DNA from 3 places in the Paenibacillus allorhizosphaerae genome. Region 3 is predicted to be linked to each of the others. Evidence: riboswitches for the same ligand, from Rfam matches in the RefSeq annotation. Region 3 holds a riboswitch; each other region holds the start of a gene.

Region 1 (4,554 bases), on a different contig from region 3:
AAGTGATCAATAAAGCGATTGCTTCCGAGAAAGCAAAATGATCCGGCATTTTTGCAAGCTGCCGGGGCGGCGCTTCTCTGCCGAGGGGCAAAGTTCTGTGCTATGATGACGTTATATACATCATGCGTCGTGGGAGATGAGAATGGTGCATGAGCCGTTTTTCGAACGATTTTTTCCGAAAATGGTCGAGGTGCTCCTCCGCGGGGAACCCTTCTGGAAACAAAGGAAGTACAGGTTTGAGCTGAAACAGACGAGTTTGTACAACTTTGTTTACGTGTTTGCGGGAAAGGGCACGTATGAATTGAATGGCACCGTATGGGAACTAAATCCGGGCACGGTTCTTCATATGGCTCCGGATGAACACATGATATTGTCAAGTTCGCAAGCGGAACCTCTGACGTATTATAGCGTGCATTTCCTGTATTTCCCGATGGAATGGGAAGGGAACCAAGCCAGACTGGGACAGAAAGGCGCCCCTCTGCCGTTCGAGCGTGTTTTTTCCGTTCATGCGGACGCCGCGGAGCTGGAACGACGGCTCAAACAGTTGCATGAGTTGTGGAATGACAAAAACGCGGGGACCGAATGGACCGTCAGGCTTCTGTTCTTGACGCTGATGAAGTGGCTTAGTGAGGCGCTGACCCACAAGCTGCGGGATGAAGATGAAACGGCCCGGCTTATATCCGATTCCATGAAATACATTCAGGACCATTACCAGCAGTCGCTGGAACGCGATAAATTGGCGCGCATGGCGTCGCTGTCGGCCAGCTACTACTCGATTTTGTTCAAAAGGTACTCGGGTTATACGCCATTTGAATTTATTAACAAAATAAGGCTGGATAAAGCGAAGCAGCTGCTCCGCACCACCAATGAGCCGATTTCGAAAATTGCCAGAGAGGTCGGCTATCAGGATCCGCTTTATTTCACCAGATTATTTGCAAGGGAAGTGGGCATGGCTCCCCGCATGTATCGCAAAGCGTAGCCGCGGCCTTTGACGCCGAGGAATAGCATACCAAAGAAAGCCAAGTTTGGCCCGACAGACCGGCTTGGTTTTTCTTGGTTTCGTCATGATGTTGTCTGCACCGCATTGCATTTAGAAAGAGAAGTACGCCTGCGAACGGTCGATCAACAGGGAACTCCCTAATGATGAAGCGATATCTTTTTGCAGGGTGAAGGGATATCTAAGCTTGAAGGCCAAATCCAGCAGCGCCGATTCGGCGAGATTCGTCCTTGCTTGCCCCCACGCTTTGTCTCTGGTTTGGACGCAGCGAATGGCATCGGCAATGGAAAGACCTTTCAGTTTCGCAAAGACGAATGCCCAGCGGACCAAATCTATGTTTTCCCTCGTGCAGGGTATCACGTATTCTCCCCAACCGCTAACCCCGCCGCTTGATATTTTGAGCAATCCGCAGTTGCATTCGCCGCCGGTCAAAGGGATTTGATTCTGGATCAGGCGGCAGTCGAACCGGAACACCTCCATCGCGCAGATGCGATAGTGTAAAAGCTCATTTTCATTTATTACGGGTGAAGGAACGGTTAAGTTGAACATCGTATCCAATCTCCTTAACTTTAAGGTGGAAAGCGCAAAAAAGCCCGAAGAGCAGAGAAACTCTGCTCCCGGGCTTCTTGCATAGCAATAGAAGGCATGGGTGCGGTTCTCTCTCAATGCGCATACGAGGTTAGCTGTCGGGTTCGGGCTTGAGAGTGCCCTACTCACGTTGCAACCGTTACATCTAGCGAAGCGATGTCGGTTGTCACTATCTGAGATTCACCCCTTGAAGCCTTTGCGTTAGTATAGGCTTCGATTGGGTCCCCCGTTTCCTATAAAGGAACTCTGCGTTTGAATAGGAAAATATGATATTGTTGCAATGAATCATACTCCGAGCCATACGCAAAGTAAAACCCGAATCCGGATGTTATTTTCGGTTTTTTGGCTTCATATGAGGATGGAAACGGATTCATTCAAAGCCTGCATTTAATATCGATATAAATGCTGCTTGATTCTTCGTTTATCGCGGTTTCTCAGAAAAGCGGCGAAAAGCGGAGCATGATATCGAAAATGAAAGATCATATACGGATTGTTCGAGCTCTATCGCCTGCCAGTGCCGGATTTGCAATGCAGCGTTTCTTTACAGCGCGTTGCTTCGAGCGTATGATACGACTCAAGAAACAATCCAAACAAAGTTTCCCATTTTTATTCGCTGAATTTCCTTGATACCAAGGAAAACGGGGGAACCAACAGGTGGTGCAAGAACGGTGTGAGAGCCGGTCGCGCATCGCCAGGGGTGAATCGCGGGGACGGAATGTCATGGAATTCCGTACTCGCGTAGGGCGACTCTCACCGCCCGAATCCGTCAGCTAACCTCGTAAGCGTTAGACGGCAGCCGGCTTGTCTTTCGAATCCGGATCGATTCGACAGAAAAGCGCTGCTTTTGGAGAGAGGATGATGAAGCTTGTGATCGTTTGCCGCGACCACAGGGCTTAATGCCTCTGTGGTTTTTTGCTGCATTTTATTGAAAATTTACCGTTTTATTTGCAGAGACGAATAAATTGAATAGGTCATATGCAACTTTTCGCTGAATCCTTGAATGGAAAAGGAACGGGGGAACCAACGGAGTCGCGCAGCATATCCAAATGTCGGATACGGTCACGGCTTTATGGGGTGAATCTTGCAGTTGACAACCGACATCGTGAATACCGATGTAACGGTTGCAGCATTGTTGACAATTGTCCAGCGACATCTCCGCTGTACAATTGCAACGCAAGTAGGGCGACTCTCACGCCCGAATCCGTCAGCTAACCTCGTAAGCGTATAGAGAGAGGCAACGATTGTCGTGAGCAGGACACGGTATGTTCTTTACTGTGCCTTCAGAAGCCGCGGGAAGAGTTCTTCTCTGATCGCAGGCTTCTTTTTTGTTGCCTTCTCTTTCTTCATTCAAGGAGGAGAACACATGGATAGCCGGCAAAGATTTATTCTGGTATCTGCGCCCAACAAAGCGGGTGAAGCCTTCGTCCGTTTATTAATGACGCATAGACTCCCCTTTGCCGCGATCGCTAATAACAAGCGGGAGCGAGCGCGAATGAAGGAGCTGGGCGTTGAGCGCATTATACTCGTCGACACAACCGAGGAAAGCACCTGGCAGCTGCCCGACTTTCCGATCGGAAAAATATTTTTGTTCGAAAGCAGTTTTACTTTGTGCTGCCGCTACATTCGCATATGCAGTTCTTGGAGCAGCGAACCGACTTATGTAATCACGCATTCGAACCACCCGCGGCTCATTTATAAAGGACTTGGAGCGAGCTTCGTCATTCATACGAACAGCGATGAAGTATCGTTTTTACTCCATGCGCTTGTAGGGTGAACCGAGAACTTGGAAGTGATGGAGGAGTATATATGGCGGATCTCTATATGGTTTTGATTCTCGCAGCGACTTACGTTCTGTTCGCCGGCTTTTTGTCCTGGTGCGGCAAAGTGACTGAGGAAACGGGAGGTGAGCGCAAATGATCGTTGTTTATTTATTTACGGCGTTTATCTTTATTTACCTGGCCTATGCGCTCATTCATCCGGAGAAATTTTAGGGAGGCTGTACACTGTGGGCATTTTGCAAATTGCCGTTGTGATCCTGATTTTGATGCTGATCGTTAAGCCGCTCGGCACTTATTTATACCAGGTGTTTCGGAATGAAGCGAGTGTGACGGACAAATTTTTTTCTATCATTGAGAAACCTGTTTTTGCCCTGATCGGGCTTAAGGATCGAAAGGGCATGACCTGGAAAACGTACGGACTCAGCTTCATTTTAACGAACATCGTGCTGGTGGCCGTCAGTTATTTGATTCTGAGGGTACAAAAGTTTTTGCCGCTGAATCCGAACGGCATCGACAACATGGAGCAGACGCTTTCATTCAATACGGTCATCAGCTTCATGACCAACACGAACCTGCAGCATTACAGCGGCGAATCGGGGCTCTCGTATTTCTCGCAAATGGCCGTCATCATGATGATGATGTTCACTTCTGCGGCGACCGGGTTATGTGTTGCCATCGCTTTTGTTCGAGGGATTACAAATAAGGGTCGGACGATCGGGAACTTCTTTGAAGATTTCGTGAAAGCTCATACGCGCGTGTTTTTCCCGCTGGCGCTCGTGGTGACGCTTCTGCTTGTGGCGCTTCACGTTCCGCAAACGCTGCAGCCTACCTTAACGGTTACGGGTTTGGAGGGACAAGTACAACAAATCGCTATCGGTCCGGTGGCGTCTCTGGAGTCCATCAAGCACTTGGGAACGAACGGCGGCGGATTTTTCGGAGTGAACTCGGCCCATCCGTTCGAGAATCCGAATCCGCTCACGAATGTCATCGAAATATTGTCGATGTGGTCGCTGGCGGCCGCACTCCCGTATACGTACGGCTTGTTCGCGAAAAACCGCAAGCAAGGTTGGGTTATCTTTTCCGCGATGATGATTTTGTTCCTGCTGTTCTTGTCCTTGGTTTACGTATCCGAGACCAGAGGTAACCCGGTGATGAACCGTTTGGGCATTGATGCATCACAGGGCAGCATGG
Region 2 (4,554 bases), on a different contig from region 3:
CGATGGAATATTCGTTCGAAAGCTCGATATAATCAAGCAGGTTGGGCGATACCAACTGATGCGCTACGCGAATCCCCATATCCCGCTCCGGATAAATCACGCGGTCAACCCCCACCTTCGTCAGCACTTTGCCGTGCAGCTCCGATAGCGCCTTCGCCACAACCGTTTTGACGCCGATATCTTTCAGCAAGATGGCCGTCAAAATGCTAGCCTGCATATCGTCGCCGATGGCGACAACGGCGCAATCGAAATTGCGGATGCCGAGTGAGCGGATTACCTCTTCATCGGTGGCATCGGCCACGACCGCATGCGTGAGCTGATCGCTCATCTCATCAACGGATTCTTCGTCCCGATCGATGCCAAGCACCTCATACCCCAGATCGACGAGCTCCTTCGCCAAACTCGAGCCGAATCTTCCTAATCCGATGACCGCGTACTGACCACGTTTCATAATTTCTCTTTTCCCCTATCCAATCGTAATTTTTCCTTCGGGATACCTGTATAATTCTTTCTCCACCTTCGGACCGAGCGCATAAGCAAGCGTCAGCGGACCAAGACGACCGGCAAACATCGTTAGGGCAATCAATACTCTGCCGAAATCGCTTAAGTCCGGCGTCAGCCCGAGCGACAAACCGACGGTGCCGAAAGCGGAAGTGACCTCAAACAAGATGACCAGAAACGAATGATCCTCCGTCGTCGACAACAGCATCGTTACCGTAATGACGAGGAACAGCGCGATCATCGTAAGCGTAATCGCCTTCAAGATGCGGTCTTTGCCAAAGCGATAATGGAAAAATACGATGTCTTCCTTGCCGCGGATCATCGCGATCATCGCGCCGATCAGCACCGAGAAGGTCGTTGTCTTGATTCCGCCCCCGGTAGAACCCGGCGAAGCGCCGATGAACATCAGGATAATGATGAAGAACTGCGTCGCCTGCCGCAAGCTGGCGAGGTCAACCGTGTTGACCCCCGCCGTACGCGGAGAAACCGATTGCGTAAACGATGCGAGCAGCTTTCCGTACCAGTTGAGCGAGCCGACCGTCTTCGTGTTGGAAAATTCAAAGACGAAGATGACTATAGCCCCGACGAGAATCAAAATGCCCGTTGCGCTCAGCACAACTTTGGAATGGAGCGAAAGCCGTTTGTTCCGCTTGAACTCCAGCAAATCCGAGATGACGACAAAACCGATGCCGCCCAACACGATCAATGCCATCGCTACGAAGTTAACGATAAAATCATCGGCGTAATACGTCAGGCTGCTGAAAGGGCCGGTAACAGAGCCGAATAAGTCAAACCCGGCGTTGTTGAAAAAAGAAATGGCGTGAAATATGCCGAAGTAGATACCCTTGGCGGGACCAAGATCGATCGACCATCGAATCGAGAAGACGACGGCGGCGATAAATTCAATGGTCAATGAATAGCGGATGACTTTCCGGATTAACCGGACGATGCCTTCCATGCTTCCCTGGTTCATCGCTTCCTGCAAGATGAGCCGTTCCTTGAGCGAAATTCGTTTCTTCAGCATGAAAGCGAACAGCGTCGACATGGTCATGAATCCAAGACCGCCTACTTGGATCAATAAAATAATGACGACCTGCCCGAACTTGGAGAAAAACGTTCCTGTATCCACAACCACCAGACCGGTCACACAAGTCGCCGACGTCGCCGTGAAGAGCGCATCCAGAAAACGCAGCGGCGTTCCGCTTGCCGATGCGATGGGGAGCGACAGCAGCACCGCCCCCGTCAGGATGATCGCCGCAAAACCGATGACTAGGATTTGCGGGGGCGTCAGCTCAAATTTTTTTGCCGGAGCGTTCATGTTGCACCTCGACTCTGATTTTCGGGCAATAAAAAAGACACTGGAAACCCAATGTCGTCTTTTCAGGTTCCTGTAAAAGTTGCAACGGCATCGGCGTGCACACCTCGCCAATTGCAACGTAAGCCTACGAGGTTAGCTGACGGATTCGGATGTACAGTCACCCTATCAGCGGCCTGAAGCGGCTTCGCTGAATTCACCCCTAAACTCATGGTTCCCCCGTTTTCGTTAAGAAATTCGGCTTTATTCAATTGATATGAATTATAATCGTGTTTAGCGAGAAGTACAAAGTCGTAAATGAGTGAAATGTACAGGATTAAAGGAATATTAACGAAATGTAAGCGCTCCATTAGATACGGCGCTTCGCTTTGCTTCGATTATCCTCGTCACACTCGCGAATTCATTGGAATTCCGCGGCGCATGTATGCTACGTTTAATGAATATAATGAAATAATTCAATAAAAATGGAGAAGGAGCCCCCCATGCAGAGAAAACGGTCCGAACCCTCGCTGCTGCTGCTCGCTGTCCTCGGTTTGATCATGTACTTGGGCGTTATATTCATATCCCCTTTCATGGAGGGCGCCGACCGGCTCGACGAGAATAACATTGACAAGCCGTCCGTGACGAAGCAGCAGGCAGCCGACGCCGCATTGAAGTTTGCGGAAAGCCGGTTCCGGCTTTCGAGCGACGTCGAGACAAGCACGCTGTATCAATCGTACACGACGCGGAGCGGTTATTTGCAGAAAGAGCATTTGTACGACGATTACTTAAAAAAATACGGCAAACGCTTCCCGCTCGACTACTATGAAGTCGAAATTAACGATCGCGCGTCCGGCATGAACTATTTTATTGCGGTAAACTACAACACGCTAGCCGTGATCGGCTTTGAGCGGAACAAGCCCGCGGCGGCGAAAACCAACAGCGTGAGCCCGTCCGAGACGAACTTGACCAAGCTGCTGGAACAAACGATAGCCGAGATGGGCTATAACCCGGCGGCTTTTGTGGTGGAACAAGACAGTTCCGCTAACGGTTCATTTATGTTCAAGAGCAAATCGGAATCCATCGGGGATGCAAAGCTGGCACTCGTGATGAAGGTCGAAAGCGGCCAGACGACAGCATTTCGTCCCGCCTTTTCGATTCCCGGCTCGTACGGCGAATGGAAAAATGCCCAAGACGACAAGTCTGCGCTCATGACCCGCATCAGCATGCTCGTATCGCTCATGATGACGATAGTGGCGATTTGGATCGTCATTCGCTACCGCAAAGAAATCGGATTTTCCAAAGGCCTTATATTAACTCTTCTCTTTCTCGCCGTGTACATCGTCAACAATTTCAACATGATGCCTGCATTCCGGACAACCCACGGCAGCGGACCGACGGAAGCGGGCGCCATATTCTACTTGTGGTTTGTCAACATATTCGTGTTCTTGATGGGGTTATCGACGTATTTCACGCTTTCCGCGGGCCGGCATATGTGGCTGGACCATGGATGGAGCGCATGGCCCGTATGGAAGGATCAAATATTCGGAGATCATGTGCGAACGGCCATGATTCGCGGCTATATGCTTTGTTTATTTCTGCTCGGATTGCAGCAGGTGATGCTTTTTACCGCCGGGGAAGCATTCGATGTATGGGCTGTCAGCGACCCGGCCGATTCCGTGTACAACATGGTATATCCCGCCTTATTCCCGCTGATGGCGTGGGCCGCGGCGATCTCGGAAGAAGCGGTTTACAGGCTGTTCGGCATCGCGCTGTTCCTGAAACTGACACGCAACCGGTTTCTGGCGGTACTGCTGCCGAGCGTCATCTGGGCCGCAAGTCATACGCAATATCCGATATATCCGGTATATACCCGGCTCGTGGAAGTAACCGTGATCGGCTTAATATTCGGATGGGCTTTCCTCCGCTACGGCTTCCTCACCGTTATTTTCGCCCATGCCGCCATGGACAGCATTTTGATGGGGCTGTCGCTCATGTACATGGGCGAGCCGCTGCAGGTGCTGACCGGCATAGTTTACTTGGCCGTTCCGGCGCTCATCGGCTGGCTGCTATCTTGGCTGCACCGCACTTATTCAGGCGGCCGTTACCGGCCGGTGCCGCGGTAACCAAATGCACGACAAAAAGGCAGACGTATTACACGTCTGCCTCTAACGTTTCCACGGCTTCTCCGTCCGAAACCGTATCGTTTTCCGTTTGATCCGCTGCACCTTCCGGCTGATCCGGATTCGGAGACGTTAAAGCCTGCAATATTTGCGAAGCCAGCTTTTCTCCGATGCCAAGAGGCTTAAAGTCTTCGACTGCAGCCTCTTTTATTTTTTTCAGCGAGCCGAAATGCTTAAGCAGCGCCTTGCGGCGTTTCTCTCCGATGCCCGGAATGGAATCGAGCAAGGAAATTGTCATTGATTTGCCGCGCGTCTCCCGATGAAACGTGATGGCGAAGCGGTGAACCTCTTCCTGAATGCGCTGCAGCAAATAAAATTCCTGGCTGTCCCGCCGAATCGGCACGACTTCCGCCGGATCTCCGATCATCAGCTGCGCCGTCTTATGCTTCGCGTCTTTCACCAAGCCGCAAACGGGAATATACAGGCCAAGCTCGTTCTCCAGCACGTCGACCGCTGCGGAAATTTGTCCCCGGCCTCCGTCGATGACGACAAGATCGGGCATCGGCAGCCCTTCCTTCAAGACGCGCTCGTACCTTCGGCGTACAACCTCGCGCATCGTCTCATAGTCGTCCGGCC
Region 3 (4,554 bases):
TGCCGACCATCATTCTTCGGGCGGCCGCCTCGGGATGGACGATGAGTCCAGCTTCCATCAGGTCTTCCCATGAAATTTGGGCTTCCGCCGACTGATAATCGGTGCGCACATTCTCAAGCGCCTCGCGAATCGCTTCTACGGATGCGTTCTCCACGCCGATATCTCCGCGGCTCGTCGCCGCTTCCTGGGTCAAAAAAGCATGCTTGCAGCCGGGCACTTCTTTCGAAATGATTTTGCGGATCCGTTCCCCCGCGTGGTCCGGGTCGGTGAAGACGATGACGCCTCTGCGCTCTTGCGCCAATCGGATCCGTTTCAACACATCTTTGTTGATCGCCGACCCGCCGGTTTCGATCGTCTCGGCTTCGACAGCCCGTTTCACGGCCGTTGTATCGTCTTTTCCTTCAACGACAATGATTTCCTTAATCATACCATACTTACCTTCTTTCGCTAACAGCAGAAAAGAAGAGGAACGTGTCGCACCTCTTCTTTCCTTCTCGTCTATATTATGAGTCTGCCCTAATTGCAAGTCATTAATCGGTTGTCGGCTTCTTCGGTCCGATGACATACACGGTATACCCGCGCTTCAATCCGAACCGGTTCGCATACGTATTGCTCTCGAAATAAACGTCCATGACGTTTCCTTTGATAGCGCTACCCGTATCCTCCGCTCTGCGGAATCCGATACCATCGATATAAACCCACCAACCCAAAGGAACGACCTTTGGATCTACTGCAATCGTGCGACCTTCCGTTACTGTCGTACCTGTAGCCGTCTTACCGAATCCCGGATGCGAGGTTCCTTTTCCTGTGGAACCAGCGGTATAAGCGGTAAGCGTGACATTATTGATGACCTGCTTGTAAGCAAAGGTCACTCCATTTTTCGATATTTCATCCACAGTGGGCGACGAGGCCGACAACACCGTTACCGGGTTTTTCGTGCCGATCGCAACAATCTTTTTTATACTTTCCGATTGGACTTTCTCGTCAACTACCTGTTCAGACACCAATTCGCCGTCTTCAAACACTTTTTCCTTCGTTTTGAGCAAGACGCCTTCTTGCCCTTCCTGAACTACTTGTTCTTTACCTTTCAAGAGCTGCGGTTCGTTGCGTTTGACAACTTCAAATGCAATCGGTTCCGTTACTTCTTCCGTCTCTTTCTTCACCCGTACAATTTGAATTTTATCATTTTCCGGCAAAGGCGCATCGATCGCAGGGGTTATTTTATCAAGCTCGCCCAAAGAAATGCTTAGTTCCTGCAGCGCACTTCCCACCGTTTTACCGATCGTGTATACCGTTTTGGTTTCTCCATCGGCGGTAAGCTCTACCGGCTTCGCCCGTTCAATCATAATCCGCTCTCCCGATTTGATCGCGCTCGCCAGGGAGTGAGACAGATGATCGTGCTCGCCGACAGCAATGCCTTGTTCATCCAGTATTCGTTGCAGATTCCCGTGCCGGGTTTGAAATGTTTTCTCCTGGCCGTCTACAACTACCGATACGCGCTTAATGGCCGTACCATACAACATCATTAAAAACATGAAAGCCATCGCGAATGAAATGAGTGCAATAATCGATATCATACGCAAGTTTTCATGCTTCCATCGCAATGCGAAGGACATGCTGGATGATCGTCTTACATGGGTTTGTTCCGTTGACACAACGCCCACTAGTTCGGTCCTCCTTCAAAGCCTCGCCACCCGAGTGTTTTGCATGAGTAGATCTGACGCGACTATGGTAATTTAGTTTGGCTCCACACCAACGCTGCTTCCGAGTAGCGCATCGCTGCGTTACAGTTTGCAGCAACCTCCGTCCGGTGTCATCAGAACTGCGACTTGCCTGCAGCCCCACCTCCTTGGGACACATGTTTATGAACCGGCTCGGACCTTTATCCCATCTAACGGGGAAACACAAAAAAAAGTCAGCGGAGAAGAGGGCTCTTCCCGTGACTTTTCTCATTTGTTCAAATGAAAATAGAAGCACACGACAATTTACCTCTCTCTTAACGCTTACGAGGTTAGCTGACGGATTCGGACTTGAGAGTCGCCCTACCCATGTTGCAATGAATAGCCGGAATACCGGTATTCGTTGTCAACCAGTGCATCTGCATGCACTTGGGATTCACCCCTATTTTACACCGCTGCCGCCGGCCGAAGCCAAACAGCATGCAATGCGGTTCCCCCGTTTCCCATTTGGAAACTCAGCGAAGTTGGAAATATGGTAATCGTTATGAAGTTATTATTGAGTTTACGATGGGAAGGTAGAAGTTGTAAAGTATACAAACTCGAAAAATTAGAGTGAATTTTGGCCGAAATCACCATTATTCATTGTTTTTCCGAATAAAAACCTTATATTTCTTTTCCGCACATCTATTTTTCATCGTTTTTCTTCATTTATCTTCAGTCGAACAAAAAACAGGCCGTCCCCATCGGCACCTTTTTTCACTTTAAGCGAAAAAAAGCCATCGCATTTCGGGTTGTGATCTCCGCCAGCTCCTCTACCGAAATTCCCTTAATTTCCGCCGCAGTCTCGGCAACAAGACGGACGTAGGAAGACTCGTTTCGCTTGCCGCGGTAAGGGTGCGGGGCCAAATAAGGCGCGTCCGTCTCAATCAATAAGCGGTCGAGCGGCACGTGTTGAAGCACTTCTTTGGGCTGCCTGGCATTTTTGAACGTAACCGGTCCGCCGAATGAAATGTAAAAATTCATATCCAGACACAGCTTCGCCGTCTCCCAGCTTCCGGAATAGCAATGCATGACGCCGCCGACCTCCGCCGCCTTTTCTTCTCGGAGCGTTTGCACCACATCGTGATGGGCGTCCCGGTTATGGATGACAATCGGCATTCCGACTTTGCGGGCCAGCCGGATTTGCTCCCGGAATACCCGATCCTGCACGTCTTTGGGGGACGTGTCCCAATAATAATCGAGGCCGATCTCGCCGATCGCCACCACTTTCTCATGCCGGCAAAGCGACTCGAGCCATTCCAGATCTTCAGGCAGCATATCTTTGGCATCCGTCGGATGCCAGCCAACCGTAGAATAGATGAAATCGTACTGCTCGGCCAGCGCAATGGAGCTCGGTATCGTTTCCCGGTTAAAACCGACATTGATAATTCGACGAATTCCGTTCTGCTGCGCGCGTTCGATGACCTGTTGTCGATCTTCATCGAACTGAGGCGCATTCAAGTGTGCATGCGTATCTATGAGCATAAAGCGACTCCTTTTGTCTTCTATTTGATAATCATCTTGGAAAGGAAGGAAAATCATTTAAGTTGAGAGCAGTTTTTGCAAATCCGGGTCAAATTGAGAAAGATGTTTCGTAATGAACTCCTGTGGGTAATACAGATGGTATTTTCCCATGTGGATGCCGCTGATCGATCTTACGATCTCGGATTTTCTGGAAATTTCAGTAAGACGATCTTTGGAATCGAGCAGCAGGATGGGCAATTTTTCATCGTGCACACCGGGTCGATATACATCATAGGAAAGATCGGACGGAAAATCAATTTCCAGATAATATGCCGGATCGATGCCGAACCGTTCTAATTGGGCTCGGAGCCGCTCCATTTGCCCGTCGTCGATCCGCTCCAGCGTTATATATTGGAACAATCGCCGCTGCAAAAAACGGGAGCATAAGTCGGCCAAAGTCCGATCCTCTTCCATGGACCATTGCATCAAAGCTGTTTGCATCAAGGCTTCGTCCAGCAAGTAATAATCATCCACCGTCAATGCTTGATTAAACAGGTTGAGTAGAGGCGGAAGCATGAAGCGGAACGAGTAGCTGCTTTCATACAAGTGCTTCGCTCTCTGAAAAATTTTGTGCAAAATGACTTCAGCACTTCGGGTGACAGGATGAAAGTAGACCTGCCAATACATTTGATAGCGCGACATTAAGTAATCTTCCACAGCATGCATGCCGCTTTCTTTCACGACAATATGACCTTGATAAGGACGCATGACGCGAAGAATGCGCTCCAAATCAAAAGTGCCATAATTGACGCCTGTAAAATAAGCATCGCGCAGCAAGTAATCCATCCGGTCCGCATCCAACTGGCTGGATACAAGGCTGACGACGATTTCGTGGGTGTATGTCTTGGCAATAATACCGGCAACCTGCTGGGGAAAGGTAGGCGAAGCTTGCCGCAGAACTTGATTGACTTCCGTGTCGCCCAGCACAATTCGACACGACCATTCTTCATGATGCGTACCGAACGTTTTTTCGATGGAATGGGAGAACGGCCCGTGTCCGACATCGTGCAGAAGCGCGGCACAAAGGCACAGCAATCGTTCTTCCTTCGGCCAGTCTACATACGCGTTGCGTTCAAATTGCGAGATGATTTTGCGGGTGATTTCATATACCCCAAGCGAATGGGAAAAACGACTGTGTTCCGCGCCATGGAAAGTCAGAAAGCATGTGCCTAACTGGCGAATGCGCCGCAATCGTTGAAATTCTTTTGTATTAATCAAATCCCAAATCGTTTGATCCTGCACGTAAATATATTTGTGTACCGGATCTTTGAAAACTTTTTCTTCGTGCAAGGGGGTTGTCATCTGCATCTTC

What was found. Region 3 has a riboswitch for cyclic di-AMP ahead of ACFQI7_RS33830 (3D domain-containing protein). Riboswitches for the same ligand answer to the same signal wherever they lie in the genome.
Region 1: it holds a riboswitch for cyclic di-AMP, as region 3 does, so the genes downstream of both, ACFQI7_RS26770 (hypothetical protein) here and ACFQI7_RS33830 (3D domain-containing protein) in region 3, are expected to answer to the same signal.
Region 2: it holds a riboswitch for cyclic di-AMP, as region 3 does, so the genes downstream of both, ACFQI7_RS20065 (TrkH family potassium uptake protein) here and ACFQI7_RS33830 (3D domain-containing protein) in region 3, are expected to answer to the same signal.

Annotation. Positions count from the first base shown of each region.
Region 1 is NZ_JBHSRV010000009.1:97,703-102,256, reverse strand. It holds gene ACFQI7_RS26780 (ABC transporter substrate-binding protein) at 1-41, shown strand, start outside; gene ACFQI7_RS26775 (AraC family transcriptional regulator) at 143-979, shown strand; gene ACFQI7_RS26770 (hypothetical protein) at 1,091-1,546, opposite strand; cyclic di-AMP (ydaO/yuaA leader) riboswitch at 1,650-1,846, opposite strand; cyclic di-AMP (ydaO/yuaA leader) riboswitch at 2,187-2,385, shown strand; cyclic di-AMP (ydaO/yuaA leader) riboswitch at 2,562-2,824, shown strand; gene ACFQI7_RS26765 (hypothetical protein) at 2,949-3,359, shown strand; gene ACFQI7_RS26760 (potassium-transporting ATPase subunit F) at 3,499-3,576, shown strand; gene kdpA (potassium-transporting ATPase subunit KdpA) at 3,591-4,554, shown strand, end outside.
Region 2 is NZ_JBHSRV010000005.1:226,498-231,051, reverse strand. It holds gene ACFQI7_RS20070 (potassium channel family protein) at 1-451, opposite strand, end outside; gene ACFQI7_RS20065 (TrkH family potassium uptake protein) at 467-1,819, opposite strand; cyclic di-AMP (ydaO/yuaA leader) riboswitch at 1,926-2,069, opposite strand; gene ACFQI7_RS20060 (CPBP family intramembrane glutamic endopeptidase) at 2,299-3,921, shown strand; gene uvrC (excinuclease ABC subunit UvrC) at 3,950-4,554, opposite strand, start outside.
Region 3 is NZ_JBHSRV010000021.1:9,158-13,711, reverse strand. It holds gene rnmV (ribonuclease M5) at 1-427, opposite strand, end outside; gene ACFQI7_RS33830 (3D domain-containing protein) at 531-1,664, opposite strand; cyclic di-AMP (ydaO/yuaA leader) riboswitch at 1,985-2,210, opposite strand; gene ACFQI7_RS33825 (TatD family hydrolase) at 2,436-3,203, opposite strand; gene ACFQI7_RS33820 (HD domain-containing protein) at 3,261-4,544, opposite strand.